Regions from separate parts of the Streptomyces sp. NPDC104096 genome, predicted to be linked through region 2. Evidence: riboswitches for the same ligand, from Rfam matches in the RefSeq annotation. Region 2 holds a riboswitch; each other region holds the start of a gene.
The links. Region 2 has a riboswitch for cyclic di-AMP ahead of ACZ60B_RS07550 (M23 family metallopeptidase). Riboswitches for the same ligand answer to the same signal wherever they lie in the genome.

Region 1 (3,870 bases), on a different contig from region 2:
GCTGATCCTCGGCGCGGGGGTGCGGCGGGTGGTCACGGCCTGGCGGGAGCCGGACACCTTCGTCGCGGGCGCCGACGGCAGCGGGCTGCTGGCGGCCGAGGGCGCGCACGTCGTCGTCCTGCGGGAGTACGAGACGGCCGCCACGGCGCCGAACCGTCACCTCCTGCCGGGCTGAGCCGACCGGGCCGCGTCGACCGGAGCGGGGCCGGGCCGCGCCCTGCGGGCGGCCCCGGAATCAATCGCGGTGCATTCCCTCCCGCGAATGGCGTATGCTGGTCCTACCGACGCGGGGTGGAGCAGCTCGGTAGCTCGCTGGGCTCATAACCCAGAGGTCGCAGGTTCAAATCCTGTCCCCGCTACTGAAGACTCAGGGCCGGAATCCAGTTCACGGATTCCGGCCCTGAGTGTTTTCACCGCGGCTCCCGGCGTTCGCGCGGCGCTGTCCCGCGTCGCCGTCATCCGGTCGGCCCAACATCACTCGCCCAGCGCGCCGACTCCGGCGAACCTGGACCTTCGTGGCTGGAGACGGCGGGAGACGAGTGGTGCGCTCTGGTGACCTGACGGGTGAGGGGCCGCACGAGGAACCCGGCGCGGCCGGGGGGTCCGGCACGGCCGACGACCACCTCGTCCCGTACGCACGCGCGGGCGGCCGCCTTCGACCCGACCCGACCCCGGATCCCGAACTGGTGTCCGACCCGGACGCGGACTCCGACCCGCACCTGCACTCCGACCCCCACCTGCACGCGGACCCGCACCCGGACTCGGCTCCGCACCCGGACTCGGTCCCGCACCCGGACTCGGTCCCGCACCCGGACTCGGTCCCGCACCCGGACTCGGTCCCGCACCCGGACCACGGTCCCGGCGGCGAGGCACCCGCCTCGCCCGCCTCGCCCGCCTTGCCCATCGCCCCCGCGGCCCCCGTGCCGTCCGGGGCCCCCGTGCCGTCCGGGGCGTCCGGGGCGTCCGGGGCGCCCGTGCAGCCCGTGCCCGCCGACGCCTCCGGCGAGGAGCGGCGGATCTGCCTCCTGCGGTCGCTCCTCAGGCTGCTTCCCGCGCTGCTGGCCGTCGGCGGGGCCGGCTACGGCATCTGCACGCCCCGCGGCTTCACCGCGGCGCCCCTCTTCACGGCCGCCCCGCTGGTGGCGGCCCCGCTGTACTCCTTCCTCGGCACCGCCGTCACGGGGGTGGCCGCCGTCGTCGGCGCGTACGCCGTGCACGCCCGGTTCACCCGGGTCCCGGACGCCGACGCGGTCACCGAGATCGTCACCGTGGCCACGGTCGCCGCGATGGCCGCGGTCATCAACCGTGTCGTGCGCCGCGGCGACCAGCGCCTCGCCAGTGCCCGCGAGATCGCCGAGGCCGCCCAGCGCGCGGTGCTGCCCGAGCCCGCCGCCCGGATCGGCGGGTACGACGTCGCCGCCCGCTACGAGGCGGCCCAGGCCGACGCCTTCATCGGCGGCGACCTCTACGCCGTACAGGACACCCCGCGCGGCGTACGGCTGGTCGTCGGGGACGTACGGGGCAAGGGCATGGGCGCGGTGGCGGCGGTGGCCGTGGTCATCGGGGCCTTCCGGGAGGCCGCCGAGCAGGAGGCGACCCTGGAGGCGGTCGCCCAGCGGCTGGAACGGGCGCTGGCGCGCGAGGGCACCAGGCGCGACGGGCCCGACGTCTCCGAGGGCTTCACCACCGCCGTACTCGCCGAACTTCCGCACGGGGACGAGACGGTGCGGATCCTCAACCGCGGGCACCCGCCGCCGCTGCTGCTGCACCCGGACGGCACCGTGTGCCCCCTGCCCGCCCGGGAGCCCGCCCTGCCGCTCGGCATGGGCGAGCTGGACAGCCGGCCCGACCGCGCGGAGGAGACCCGGTTCCCCAGGGGCGCCACCCTGCTTCTGCACACCGACGGCGTCTCCGAGGCGCGTGACGTCCAAGGCCGTTTCTACGACCCCGAGGAGCGGCTCGCCGGCCGCTCCTTCCGTGATCCCGAGGAACTGCTCGCCGCTCTCGCGCGGGACGTGCACCGGCACTGCGGGGGAGGACTGGCGGACGACATGGCCCTGCTCGCCGTCCGGCGGCCCTGACCACGCTCTCGTCACGTGGAGTGATCGGACGACCCCCCTGCGCATAACATCTGAGTCACCATCAAAACCTCCGTGACTCCTGAGGAGTTGCCGGCGCGCTTCACGCAAGGGGCAACTCGCCCTATTTCCGCCGGTCATCGCCTTAAGTCCTGGCCAAAAATGTTATTGATCAAGCGGAACGGCTTGGAATCCTGACCCCGTGCCCATTAACGTTCGATAACGCAGCGCGGTCGTCCCAGCCGTCACAAGGCGGCTCCGTGCGCACGCGCCGAATCCCGCAAGGGAACCGGGGAACCAACACCCTGGGGTGAATCGCACGGCCACCACTGTCAGTGACACCAGTGACAGGCGGTATACGCGCGTAGGAGACCTTCCTGCTCCGAACCCGTCAGCTAACCCGGTAGGCGAGAAGGAAGGAAGGAGTACGCCCACGTGGCGTCCAACCCGCCTGCCCCAGAGGCCCCGTTCGTGCCGAGCCAGACCAGCACCGAGCCCTTCGGCCTCGGCAGCTACCGCGCCGACGAGGGTCCGTGGGAGGAATGGAATCCCACCGCGGAGACCGTTCGCCCCCCGCGTGGCAAGCATCGCGTCGCCAAGCAGCGTGGCGGGGGACTCGCCCGCAGCTCCACCGTCCTGGGCGTCGGTGTCATAGCCGCCGTCGCCGGCGGCGGAATGGCCAGCGCCAACACCGGCAAGCCGCCGGTCTCCATCTCCATGCCCGACCTTCCCTCCGTCGGCTCCCTGCTGTCGGACGAGAAGCCCGCCGAGACCGCGCAGGACGTCGCGACCCCGCTCAGCGGCATCGGTGTGACCACCGCCGACACCGCCCAGGGCACCACCGACGCCGGCGAGGCGCTGCGCAGCCGGATCATGGCCCAGGCCGAGCAGCAGCAGACCCAGGTCGAGGCCAAGGCCGCCGCCGCTGCCGAGAAGGCCGCCACCGACGCGGCCGCCAAGGCGGAGCAGGCGGCCAAGGAAAAGGCCGAGGCCGCCAAGAAGAAGGCGGAGGAAGAGGCCGCGAAGAAGGCCGAGGCCGAGCGCCTGGCCGAACTCGCCAAGCAGTACACCCTGCCGACCTCCTCGTACACGATCACCTCGACCTTCGGCGAGGCCGGCTCCATGTGGTCCTCCGGGTACCACACGGGCCTCGACTTCGCCGCGCCCACCGGAACGCTCATCAAGGCGATCCACAGCGGCACGATCACCGAGGCGGGCTGGGCCGGCTCCTACGGCTACCGCACGATCCTCACCCTCGACGACGGCACCGAGCTGTGGTTCTGCCACCAGTCCTCGATCAGCGTCAGCGTCGGGCAGAAGGTCGCCACCGGCGATGTCATCGGCCGCGTGGGCGCCACCGGCAACGTCACCGGTCCGCACCTGCACCTGGAGGTCCACCCGGGCGGCAGCGCGGACGGGATCGACCCGATGGCCTGGCTGCGCGGCAAGGGACTCACCCCCTGACGTCCCGGTCCCCCCGGCTTTCCTGAACCTCCGGCAGTCCTGGCGACATCCCCCCGACGCCAGGACTGCCGGTTTTTCCGCTGCCGGGCCGCGGGAGACGGGCGACGGCTCACGGAAGCGGTGGGAGTGCCGGACGGCCGTACGGAATATCACCTTCCAGGCCGGGCGTTGACATTGGGCATGACTTCCCTTCGCAAGCTCGGTTCCTCCGACCTCGAGGTCTTCCCGCTCGCCCTCGGCGGCAACGTCTTCGGCTGGACCGCCGACCAGGACCGGTCCTTCGCCGTGCTCGACGCCTACACGGCCGCGGGCGGCAACTTCATCGACA
Region 2 (3,870 bases):
CCGGGTCGGCCGGCACCTCCACGCCGAGGGTCTGGCCCGCGCGCAGCGCCACGCGCGTGTGCCCCTCGGGCGAGAGGTGGAGCCGGTCGCCGTCCCAGGCCCGGCGGTCCTGGATGGACTTGAGGGACCACAGGTCCAGCACCGGGCAGCCGTACCGGTCGGCGACGGCCCGGACGTGCCCGTTGTAGGTCGCGATCTTCCCGCGCAGGTGCTTGAGCAGGGGAACACCGCGGGTGTCGAAGCCGGTTGTCACCATGACGGTGCCGGATACGGCGGTCAGCGCGGCGATCGCGCGCTCGAACCGCTCCGCCACCTCGTCGGGGTCGGTCCCGGGCCGGAGGATGTCGTTGCCGCCGGCGCAGAAGGAGACCAGGTCCGGCGCGAGTCGGACGGCCTGCGGAAGCTGGTCCTCCACGATCTGGTCGAGGAGCTTTCCGCGTACCGCGAGATTGGTGTACTGGAAGTCGCCCTCGGGCTGCCGGTCCGCCAGGAGGACCGCGAACCGGTCGGCCCAGCCGACGAACGCCCCGTCGGGGCCGGGGTCGCCGACGCCCTCGGTGAAGCTGTCCCCCACCGCCACGTACGACCCGATCACTGCTCTGCTGTCACTCTTCGAATCGTCTGCCACATCGGCTCATGATTCACCTTCGAATGTGACCTACGCGACCGTAGCCATGGGTTGACGGACGGTGAGATAAGCCACTCCTAAAGAGTTGTCCAATCAGGGAATAAGCGTGCGATCCGGAACATCGACGCAGTGCCCGCACCCGGGCGCGTCGAAGGCCGGCCCCCGGGGATCGGGGTCCGGCCTTCGACGGCGGAGAGGCACGCGGGAGACGGCCTGCCGGTCAGGCAGTTCGTCGCTCAGACAGCCCGGCGGTCGGACTGCCCGTCGGTCAGACGGCGACGCCGTGCGCGCGGAGGTAGGCGATCGGGTCGACGTCGGAGCCGTAGTCCGGGGTGGTGCGGATCTCGAAGTGCAGGTGCGGGCCGGTCACATTGCCGGTCGCGCCCGAGAGACCGACCTGCTGACCCGCGGTCACGGTCTGGCCGGCCGAGACGGAGAGCCGGGACAGGTGGGCGTACTGCGCGTAGTGGCCGTCGGCGAGCCGGATGACGACCTGGTTGCCGTACGCGCCGCCCCAGCCGGCCGAGACGACGGTGCCCGCGCCGACGGCCTTGAGCGAGGTGCCGGTCGGGACGACGAAGTCGACGCCGGTGTGGTGGCCGCTGGACCACATGCTGCCCGCCACGTGGTACGCGGTGCCGATCGGGGCACCGGCGACCGGGAGCGTGAAACCGCTGCCGGTGGTCTGCGGGGCGGCGGGCTTCGCCGCGGAGGACCGCGCGGACGAGGACTCCGCCGACGCGGACTTCGCGGGGGACGACTCCGCCGAGGAGGACCCCGCCGACGGCGACTTCGGCGCGGCGGACCCGGCGCCCTCGCCCGTCACTGCCTTCGCGCCGATGCTGAGCTTCAGACCGGGGTGGATCAGCGACGGATCGGCCCCGACGGCCGCCCGGTTGTCCTGGTAGAGCCGGTGCCAGCCGCCGTCGACGTGCTGGGCGTCGGCTATCTTCGCGAGGTGGTCGCCGGCGACCACCGTGTAGGTACGGGCACCCGTGCTCTGCCCGTCAGCCTGCTCGGCGGTCTTCTGGCCGCTCGTCGCGCCGGACTGCGCGGCCTTCGCGGGAACCGACCGGGCGGCGGACTGCGGCGTCGCCGCGTGCGCGCCGGTGGCCCCCAGCAGCGGGAGGGCGAGCGTGGCACCGCCGGTTCCGACGACGGCGAGCGAGCGGCTGAGGCGCGGGGCCTTGGGACGGCGGTGCTTACCCTTCGCGGGCATGGCGTTTTCCTCTCCGGCGCCTACGAGGTGAGCTGTCGGGTGCGGACTGGAGATGCCCGGCCGCGCTCGCGGCGCGGCTGAACCCCTAGCCTGTTCCGGTGACGGGACCAGGCGGTCGAGCCTGTGGGTCCCCCGTTCCTGCCGTGCACGGGTGAGTGTGCGGGCACCGGGCGGCGGCAGGATTAGGCGTCCACCCGGATCGGTGTGGAACGTAAGCGAGCCCGCCACAACGGGACAAGCGGCCTCTTCCGGATGTGCCCGTTTTGCTTGATCCGTTACGAGAGATCCCGATTACCCTGCGTAAAACTCCTCCCCTCTCGTTTCACATCTCCCCAAAAGGCGCACTGATTGCGTGAACATGACGCAGCACTCACGGTCACCGATATGACCCTCCTCACGCACTCGTCACCCAGTCACCTTTATTCCAGGGCGAGTTCCGGCAAAGAGGGCAATCCGGGCAGACCGCCTACAGGTGACACACCGGGACGGTCGCCGCACCGACGCTTCGGCCTGTGGACGACGCGGTCGCCCTCGAACCGATGTCGTATCGTCGTCAGCGCATCCCGTCGGCCACCCGCCGAGCCACGCCGACGGGGCGAGCGGGAGGAGCCCCCCTTGACGCAGCAGGTCCCGTCGACCGAGCCCGAACTGGCCGGAGTGCGCAACTTCCGCGACGTCGGCGGACTGCCCACCGCCGACGGACGGCGGGTGCGCCACGGCGTGCTGTTCCGCAGCGGTCACCTGGCGCACGCGACCGACGAGGACGCGGCGTTCCTGTCCTCCCTGAAGCTGCACACGATCTTCGACTTCCGCAACGCGGCGGACCAGAAGCTGGAGGGCCCGGACGTCGAGCTGCCCGGCGTGCGCAATGTAAACCTGCCGCTGTCGGACCCGGCGGACGGCTCCGAGTTCTGGAAGATGGTCCGCGACGGCGAGATCGAGCAGCTGCGCGCGATCCTCGGCGAGGGCAGGGCCGCGCACCGGATGATCATGTCGTACCGCACCATCGTCAAGGAGCGGACGGGCGAGCACTCCCGGGTGCTGCACTCGCTCTCCGAGGACAGCGTCCCGGCCCTGATGCACTGCGCGGCGGGCAAGGACCGCGCCGGCCTGTCCATCGCGGTGACGCTGCTGGCCCTGGGCGTGGAGCGCGAGGCGATCCTCGCCGACTACCTGGAGTCCAACGCCACGCACCGCCGCTACAGGGTGCGCCGCAGCGACTCGTCCTCGGCGGGCTACTCCCCCGAGGTCATGGAGCTGCTCAGCCCCCTGTTCGACGCGCGGGCGGAGTACCTGGCCGCGGCGCTGGAGACCATCGAGGAGAACTGGGGCGGCGTCGACGCCTACCTGGAGCAGGGGCTCCGGCTGGCGCCCGAGACCCGGGAACGGCTGCGCGAGCGGCTCCTCGACTGACCCTCGGCCCGGCGGCTCGCCGCCGGGCTCCGGCCCTTCGGGCCGCCCGCTGTCGGCGCCCCGCCGCCGAGCCGCCCGTCGCCGGGCGACTACTGCTGGGCGCCGACCTCGAAGAGCAGCCAGATGAACGCCGCGAGGACGTGTCCCACGGCGATGTAGACGATCAGCCTGATCCAGAGGGAGCGGGGGAACTTCTCCTCGATGTCACTCATGGCTTCTCTCCGATGGTGTCGCCGAGGCACAGGGTGGCCGTCGGGCTCTGCAACAGGGTGTGTACGAACAGCAGCTCGACCCCGTCGGGGTCCTGAGCGGCTATACGGTGCGGGGTCAGCGAGTCGAAGTGCGCGCTGTCGCCCGGACCGAGCAGGTGGGTGGCGTCGGCCAGTCGCAGCCGCAGGCGCCCGGTGAGGACGTACAGCCACTCCTCGCCGGGGTGCACGCGGACGACGTCGCCCTGCGAGCCGTACGGGACGCGTACCCGCAGGGCCTGCATCCCGCGGCCGGGCGAGCCAGCCTGCCAGTACGTCCAGCCGCCCGCGGCGGTCGGCTCCGCGTCACCGGCGCGCAGCACGGCGTCCCGGTCGGGGACCGTCTCGCCGAGCAGGTCCGA
Region 3 (3,870 bases), on a different contig from region 2:
CGGCGGGCCCACCATGTCCGACCTGGGCGGGGCGTCGCTGCTCGACGGCACGGGCACGTACGCCACGAAGCTGCACACCGTGCGTCGTATCTGAGCCCGGTACGCGGCCACTCGGCGCACGGCCCGTCGACGGTGGGTCAGCCGACGTCCCACAGGAACCGGTGGGTGTGGATCCCGAAGTACGGGAAGGACTGCACCTGCCGGACCCCGTCGATCGGTCTGACGACGTCGTTGACGAAGTCCAGGAGGTCCTTCGGGCCGGGCGCGACCACCTCGGCGAACAGGTCGAATCCGCCCGAGGTGAGTACGGAGTAGACCACCTCGGGGCGTTCCGCGAGCGCGTCGGCGACCCCGCGCGGGTCGCCGTCCACGCCGATGCCGAGCAGTGCCATGGCCTGGCCGCCCATGGCCATCGGGTCGGTCACGCCGACGACCTGGACGGCCCGGGAGTCCAGCAGGCGTTGCAGCCGCTGCCGGGCTGCGGAGGCGGACAGGCCGACCTTGGGGCCGAGGTCGGCGTACGCGATACGGCCGTCGGTCTGGAGTTCCCGCAGGATGGCCCGGTCGATCTCGTCCACGTCTGCTGGTTCCCTTTCCTTCCCGGCGGTTCGAACCCACCCTATCGGCGCACGTCAGCCGACGAGTTCGGCGAGGGCGGCGGCGAACAGCCCGGTGTGGGTGTCCACGTCCTGTTCCGTGGTGTCGGGGCACATGAGCGCCATGTTGTGGAACGGGGTCAGCAGGATGCCGCGGTTGGCGAGATAGAGGTGGAGGAAGTCCTCCAGCTCCGGGTCGCCGGCCGCCGCGGACTCGGCGCCGGTGCGCGGGGCGGGGTCGGCGAAGCGGTACTCGGTGCGCGCCCCGAGGCGGCTGACCGACCACGGCAGGTCGTGGGCGGCGATACCCGCGCGCACCCCCGCCTCGAAGCGCTCGGACAGCTTCGACATGTGGGCGAAGGCGTCGTCGGTCAGGACGTGTTCCAGGGTGGCGCGCATCGCGGCGACGGAGAGCGCGTTGCCCGCGAGGGTGCCGCCGACGCCGCCCATGTCCACCAGGTCGAGATCGGCGCGGGACAGCAGCCGGTCGGCCAGGTCGGCGGAGAGACCGTAGGCGCCGGCGGGAATGCCGCCGCCGATCGCCTTGCCGATGGTCAGGACGTCCGGCTCCAGGTCCCAGGCCGCGGTGCAGCCGCCCGGACCGGCGGAGAAGGTGTGCGTCTCGTCGTTGACGAGGAGGGTGCCGTACTGCCGCGTCAGCGCGCGGACCCCGGCCAGGTAGCCGGGTTCGGGCAGCACGATGCCGATGTTGGTCAGCGCGGGCTCCATCAGGACGGCGGCGACGTCGCCGTGGGCGAGTTCGCGCTCCAGCCGCTCCAGGTCGTTGAACTCGGCGACCCGGCTGGTCAGCGTGACGTCGCAGGGCGCTCCGACGTTTCCGGGGCGGGGGGCGCCCAGACCGTCGGGGCCGACGACGATGAGCGACTCGTCGACGCTGCCGTGGTAGCTGTAGCCGTTCACGAGGATCTTGGAGCGGCCGGTGACGGCGCGGGCGAGCCGGATGGCCCAGCGGTTGGCGTCCGTCGCCGTCAGCGAGAAGCTCCACCGGGTCAGCCCGAAACGGCGGGTCAGCTCCGCGCCGACCCATTCGGCGTCCTCGGTGGGCAGCATCGCGGTCGCCCCGCCCAGTTCGGCGAACCGGTGCCGGACGGCTTCGGCCACCACCGCCGGCGAGTGGCCGGCCATCGCGCCGGTGTCGCCGAGGCAGAAGTCGATGTACTCGTGTCCGTCGATGTCGGTCACCCTGGCGCCGCGCGCGGTGTCCAGATAACGCGGGAAGGCACCGGCGGTCTTGTTCATCCAGGTCATCGGCACCCGGCCGAAGAGGTGCTCGGACCGCGCGTAGGCGGCCTTCGAGCGGGGGTTGCGGCGGTCGGCCTCGGCGCTCTCGCGGGCCAGGAGGTGCTGAAGGCGGGTGCGGTCCATGACTACCTCGTAGAGCGACGGCGGATGAATGCACAGAGAATATGACCGAATCGTAAGCAAATTCAAGATTCGACGATCGAATCGATCGTTGCGACGATTGATTCACGCGCCACGGCGATCGAGACGATGACTGATCCACGTGCGCCGGTCGAGCCGACGGAACGCGGGACGCGGCAGCCACCCCCTCCGCATCCCGTTCACCCGCGACCCGGGGAACGGCAGAAGGAAATGAAGGTCACAATTACGTATCGGACATACCGCACTTCAACCTTCACACGAGCCGCACAAATTAGCTAAGTTGGCGCCAGGCCGCTCGGTTCCTCCGGCGAATCCCGCCGGGCCGCGCTGCCTCCGCCGAGTCCGGTGCACCACTGCGGCCGCCGGAGCCGGGGACCCAACCGATCCTCTGGGGTGAATCGGCCCAACCGCCCTGCGGGGCAAGGGCCGTAGGGCACGCCTTCCGGAACCTCCGCCCGAACCCGACAGCTAACTCGGTAGGCGGAGCACGGAAGGAGTACGTCGCCGATGGCGCCAGGACGCGACAAGCGCCCCGAAGGTCTCGGCCTCCCCGGTATGTCGGACGCGGTCAGCGGCGAGGAGATCCGGCAGCGGGTCAACACCCTCTACGACCGCGCGGAGACCGACTCGGGGACCTACAACGCCACCCGCGCGATGTCAGCCGGCAACCGCAGGCCCACCCGACCGGTGCGTCCCGCTCAGCGCAAGCCGTCCGACCCCGCCCTCGACGACGTCGCCCGGAAGTGGTTCGACGGAGCGCGCGCCAAGATAGGCCCGACCGTCGCGGCGGTGCTGCCCGCCGACAGGATGCCCGCGCCGCCGGCCGCGGCCCGCCCCGCGGCGTCGCCCGCGCCGGAGCTCCCGGCCGCCATTCCGGCCCCCCGCCCCGAACTGGAGGCTCCCGCCCGGCGCGTCCCGGAGCTCACCGCCGGACCCGTCGCCGCCCTCCCGGCCGCGACCGCGCCGGAGGGCCGACGGGACGCCTTCCCGGCTCTGCCCGCCGCCTCCGCACCCTCTGCCCCTTCCATCCCCTCCGCGCTCCCGGCGGGACCGCTCGCGGCCGCGCCCGCACCTGCGCCCGCGGCCACGCCCGTGGCCGACACCGCGGCACGGCAGACCGCGCGGCGGTCGGTCAAGGGGCGGAACCAGGAGAAGCTCACCCAGGCCCGCAGACTGCTGACCCGGCAGGTCGCCCTGCGCAGCACTCCGCCGGCCCCGGAGAGCGCGCCGACCGCCGCGCCGCGCTGGCCGGTCCCCGAGCAGGATCCGCTGTTCGGCCAGGGCACCGGGTGGCTCACCCAGCCGTCACCCGGCCCCGACCCTCTCGCCGGGAGCGGCGAGTACCCGGGGGCTCCCGGCGCCACCGGGCAGTACGGCACCGTTCCCAGTGTCGCGGGATACCCGAACACCCCCATCGACACCGGGCAGTTCAGCCTTCCCCTCGATGGCGCCGTCACGAACCCTCCGGCCGACACCGGGCAGTTCAGCGCCATCCCGAGCGTCGCCGCCTACCCGAACACCCCGGTCGACACGGGCCAGTTCAGCCTTCCCGTCGACGTCGGCCTCACCAACCCTCCCGCCGACACCGGGCAGTTCAGCGCCGTCCCGAACATGGGAGCTGTCTACCCGAACACCCCGGTCAACACCGGCCAGTTCAGCCTTCCCGTCGACGTCGGGTTCACCAACCCTCCCGCCGACACCGGTCAGTTCAGCGCCGTCCCGAACATGGGAGCCGTCTACCCGAGCACCCCGGCGGCCGCCGGCTACCCGAGTGCTCCCGCGAGCCCTCCCTACCCCGGCGCCCCCGCGAACGTCGGCTACCCGGGCGCCCCCGCCGACACGGCGTACCAGGGCTCCCCCGTGAACGCTG
Region 4 (3,870 bases), on a different contig from region 2:
AGCACCGCGGCTCCGGTCGCCGGCTCACGCCACGCCCACCGGGCGCGGAGCGGTGGGATACGGGGGGTGGAGGGCATGCGCCGATGCTAGGGAGCGCCGTGCGCGTCGCGAGCGGGGCACGCGCGCGGGCACCCGTAAATACCCGCGGCCGCAGGCACCGCCCGTCCGCCCGGCGCCTGCGTGGAGGTGCCGGGCGGACGGGCGGTGCCGGGGCCGGGCGTCAGGCCGGGCGGACCACGCTGTGGATCCCGGACTCGCCGTCGTAGTAGATCGACTCCTCGCGGACGTACGCGCCGGGCTTGGGGGCGTGGATCATCATGCCGTCGCCGATGTAGATGCCGACGTGGCTGACGTCGTCGTAGAAGAAGACCAGGTCACCCGGCCGGGCGTCGGCGAGGGAGACGGTGGTGCCGGCGTTCACCTGGTCGTAGGTGGTGCGCGGCAGGGTGACCCCGGCGGCTTTCCAGGCGGCCTGGGTGAGGCCGGAGCAGTCGTAGGAGCCGGGCCCGGTCGCGCCCCAGACGTACGGCTTGCCGATCTGCGCGCGGGCGAACGCGAGCGCCTTCTCGGCCTTGGTGCCGACGGCGGAGTCCGCGGACGAGGAGGAGGACGAGGACGAGGAGGAGGACGAGGACGAGGAGCCGGACGAGGAGGACGAGTCCGAACTCGATGCCGCGCTCTCCTTCGCCGCTGCCGCCTCCGCCTGCTGCTTCGCGAGCTCCGCCGCCTTGACCGCGGCCTCCTGCTTCTGCTTCTCGATCGCGGCCAGCCGGGCCTTCTCCTCGGCCGTCAGCCGGGACAGCAGCACCCGCGCGGCGGCGAGCTTCTTCTGGACGGTCGCCTTGGCGGTCTGGAGATCGTTCTGCGCGTCGGTGAGCGTGTCGAGGCTCTCGGTGGCCTTGCGGCGCTCCTTCATCGTCGCGGCCTGCTCGGTGACGTAGTCGTCGACCGCGCCCTTCTGCCGCGAGGTCAGCCGGCCCATGAGCTGGGCCTGGTCGAAGTAGTCCTGGGGCGAGTCCGCGAGCAGGAAGGTCGCGGTGTCCGGCGCGGTGGCACCGGTGCGGTACTGGGCCGCGGCGAAGGAACCGAGTTCCTCGCGTGCCTCGTTGAGCTTCTGGGTGCGCCGGGCGACGTTGTCGAGCAGGGTGTCGACGTGCTTGCGCTGCTTGGTGGTCTTCTCTTTGGCCGCGTTGTAGTTCTCGGTCGCCGACTCGGCCTGGCGGTACAGGTCGTCGACTTTCTTCTCGACCTCTTCGAGGCTCGGCCGGCTGTCGTCGGCCGAGGGGACCGCGTGGGCCGTCTGGGAGAACAGGGCGACGGAGGTGAGGGCCGCCGTGGCCAGGGCGGGGGTCCGTATGCCTGCTGCGCGTGTGCCGGTGGGACGCGACTTGCGGTGCGACGCCAAGGGAGGCGACTCCTTCCACACTCCGCCTACCGGGTTAGCTGTCGGGTTCGGGCGGATGATCGGAAGGTTTGCCCTACGGCCGGTCCCCGATGGGGGACGGGGGCCGATTCACCCCAGGTCTCGGTCGGGTCCCCGGCTCCGGTCGCCGTGCGGGCGTACTGGACTCGGCGGAGGCCACGCGGCCCGGCGACGTTCGCCGGTGGGGGTCGTGCGGCCCGCCCGGCACGCTAGCCAACTCCTGTGGCCCTTGTGAAGGTTGATGGGCGATATGCCCGATACATTTTCGTGACCTGGGACTCGGCTGTGCCGGGGTGCGGTCGATCCGGCACGGATGCTCACGCTTGATGGTGCTCGGACATCTTTTCCCGCTTTGCCGTACCGCGGCACCCGGGCCACCGAGGGTGGCGAGGGCCCCTTCCGACCCGGCTGCGGAGTGTGACGTTCCCCTCCCGGCCCTACGGTCGAGGCCGCCCGGCCACGGGGATGTTCCCGGGACGGCGGCGGGGATGTTCCCGGGACGGCGGCGGGTTGTCGGTGCGGCGCCCTAGACTCGGAGAGCGATGAGCAGCCTCTTTGACGACAGCTTCCTGGCGGATCTCCAGGCCCCCCGGGCCCATGGGGAGGAGCCCCCGCCTCCGCCCGAGGACGAGCACGTGCCGGAGCCGGTTCCGGACGATCTGTTCGGCGGGAAGTTCGACCTGCCTCCGGACCGGGACGACTACTACCGCGACGGCGCCCCGCGTCCGGCGGTCGATCCGGCCGCCCTCCTGGAGGGGCTGAACGACAACCAGCGCGCCGCCGTCGTCCACTCCGGCTCGCCGCTGCTCATCGTGGCCGGCGCAGGCTCCGGCAAGACCCGGGTGCTCACCCACCGCATCGCCCACCTGCTCGGCGAGCGGGGCGTGCACCCGGGCCAGATCCTCGCGATCACCTTCACCAACAAGGCCGCGGGCGAGATGAAGGAGCGCGTCGAGCAGCTCGTCGGCCCGCGCGCCCACGCGATGTGGGTGATGACCTTCCACAGCGCGTGTGTGCGCATCCTGCGCCGCGAGAGCAAGCGCCTCGGCTTCACGTCGTCCTTCTCGATCTACGACGCCGCCGACTCCAAGCGTCTGATGGCCCTGGTCTGCCGCGACCTGGACCTCGACCCCAAGCGCTTCCCGCCGAAGTCCTTCAGCGCCAAGATCTCCAACCTGAAGAACGAGCTGATCGACGAGGAGGACTTCGCGGCCCGGGCCGGCGACGGCTTCGAGAAGACCCTCGCCCAGGCCTACGCGATGTACCAGTCGCGGCTGCGCGAGGCCAACGCGCTCGACTTCGACGACCTGATCATGACGACGGTCAACCTGCTGCGCGCCTTCCCGGACGTCGCCGAGCACTACCGCCGCCGCTTCCGGCACGTGCTCGTCGACGAGTACCAGGACACCAACCACGCCCAGTACGCCCTGGTCCGCGAGCTCGTCGGCACCTCGGAACACCCCGTGGACGCGCCGTCCGGCGAGTTCGACCTCCAGCCCGCCGAGCTGTGCGTCGTGGGTGACGCCGACCAGTCGATCTACGCCTTCCGCGGTGCCACCATCCGCAACATCCTCCAGTTCGAGGAGGACTACCCGGACGCGACGACGATCCTGCTGGAGCAGAACTACCGCTCCACGCAGACCATCCTCTCCGCGGCCAACGCGGTCATCGAGCGCAACGAGTCCCGCCGTCCCAAGAACCTGTGGACCAACGCCGGCGCGGGCGCGAGCATCACCGGATACGTCGCCGACACGGAGCACGACGAGGCGCAGTTCGTCGCCGACGAGATAGACCGCCTCACCGACGCGGGCCAGGCCAAGGCCGGCGATGTCGCGGTGTTCTACCGCACCAACGCCCAGTCCCGTGTCTTCGAGGAGATCTTCATCCGGGTCGGCCTGCCGTACAAGGTCGTCGGCGGTGTCCGCTTCTACGAGCGCAAGGAGGTCCGGGACGTCCTGGCCTACCTGCGCGTCCTGGCCAACCCGGAGGACTCGGTCCCGCTGCGCCGCATCCTCAACGTGCCCAAGCGCGGTATCGGCGAGCGCGCCGAGGCGATGATCGACGCCCTCTCCCACCGCGAGAAGATCAGCTTCGCGCAGGCGCTGCGGCGCGTCGACGAGGCGTACGGAATGGCCGCGCGTTCCACCAACGCCGTCCAGCGCTTCAACGTGCTGATGGACGACCTGCGCACGATCGTCGAGTCGGGCGCCGGCCCGGCGACGGTCCTGGAGGCCGTCCTCGAACGGACCGGTTACCTCGCCGAGTTGCAGGCCTCCACCGACCCCCAGGACGAGACCCGCATCGAGAACCTCCAGGAACTCGCCGCCGTGGCCCTGGAGTTCGAGCAGGAGGCCGGCGAGGGCGAGGCGCCGGGCGGGCTCTCCGACTTCCTGGAGCGGGTCGCGCTGGTCGCCGACTCCGACCAGATCCCCGACGAGGAGGACGGC

Region 1: another riboswitch for cyclic di-AMP. It lies ahead of ACZ60B_RS02530 (M23 family metallopeptidase); the one in region 2 lies ahead of ACZ60B_RS07550 (M23 family metallopeptidase).
Region 3: another riboswitch for cyclic di-AMP. It lies ahead of ACZ60B_RS14220 (C40 family peptidase); the one in region 2 lies ahead of ACZ60B_RS07550 (M23 family metallopeptidase).
Region 4: another riboswitch for cyclic di-AMP. It lies ahead of ACZ60B_RS01575 (C40 family peptidase); the one in region 2 lies ahead of ACZ60B_RS07550 (M23 family metallopeptidase).

The regions. Positions count from the first base shown of each region.
Region 1 is NZ_JBVJMD010000002.1:21,881-25,750, reverse strand. Features, by position in the region: gene ACZ60B_RS02545 (dihydrofolate reductase family protein) at 1-175, shown strand, start outside; tRNA gene ACZ60B_RS02540 (tRNA-Met) at 286-359, shown strand; gene ACZ60B_RS02535 (PP2C family protein-serine/threonine phosphatase) at 921-2,081, shown strand; cyclic di-AMP (ydaO/yuaA leader) riboswitch at 2,338-2,503, shown strand; gene ACZ60B_RS02530 (M23 family metallopeptidase) at 2,514-3,542, shown strand; gene ACZ60B_RS02525 (aldo/keto reductase) at 3,723-3,870, shown strand, end outside.
Region 2 is NZ_JBVJMD010000004.1:310,335-314,204, forward strand. Features, by position in the region: gene ACZ60B_RS07545 (SGNH/GDSL hydrolase family protein) at 1-595, opposite strand, end outside; gene ACZ60B_RS07550 (M23 family metallopeptidase) at 897-1,847, opposite strand; cyclic di-AMP (ydaO/yuaA leader) riboswitch at 1,850-2,011, opposite strand; gene ACZ60B_RS07555 (tyrosine-protein phosphatase) at 2,463-3,260, shown strand; gene ACZ60B_RS07560 (DUF6126 family protein) at 3,350-3,472, opposite strand; gene ACZ60B_RS07565 (helix-turn-helix domain-containing protein) at 3,469-3,870, opposite strand, start outside.
Region 3 is NZ_JBVJMD010000010.1:170,619-174,488, reverse strand. Features, by position in the region: gene ACZ60B_RS14235 (NlpC/P60 family protein) at 1-94, shown strand, start outside; gene ACZ60B_RS14230 (Lrp/AsnC family transcriptional regulator) at 138-578, opposite strand; gene ACZ60B_RS14225 (transaminase) at 633-1,982, opposite strand; cyclic di-AMP (ydaO/yuaA leader) riboswitch at 2,325-2,499, shown strand; gene ACZ60B_RS14220 (C40 family peptidase) at 2,508-3,870, shown strand, end outside.
Region 4 is NZ_JBVJMD010000001.1:318,987-322,856, forward strand. Features, by position in the region: gene ACZ60B_RS01570 (tellurite resistance/C4-dicarboxylate transporter family protein) at 1-77, opposite strand, end outside; gene ACZ60B_RS01575 (C40 family peptidase) at 221-1,405, opposite strand; cyclic di-AMP (ydaO/yuaA leader) riboswitch at 1,414-1,585, opposite strand; gene pcrA (DNA helicase PcrA) at 1,966-3,870, shown strand, end outside.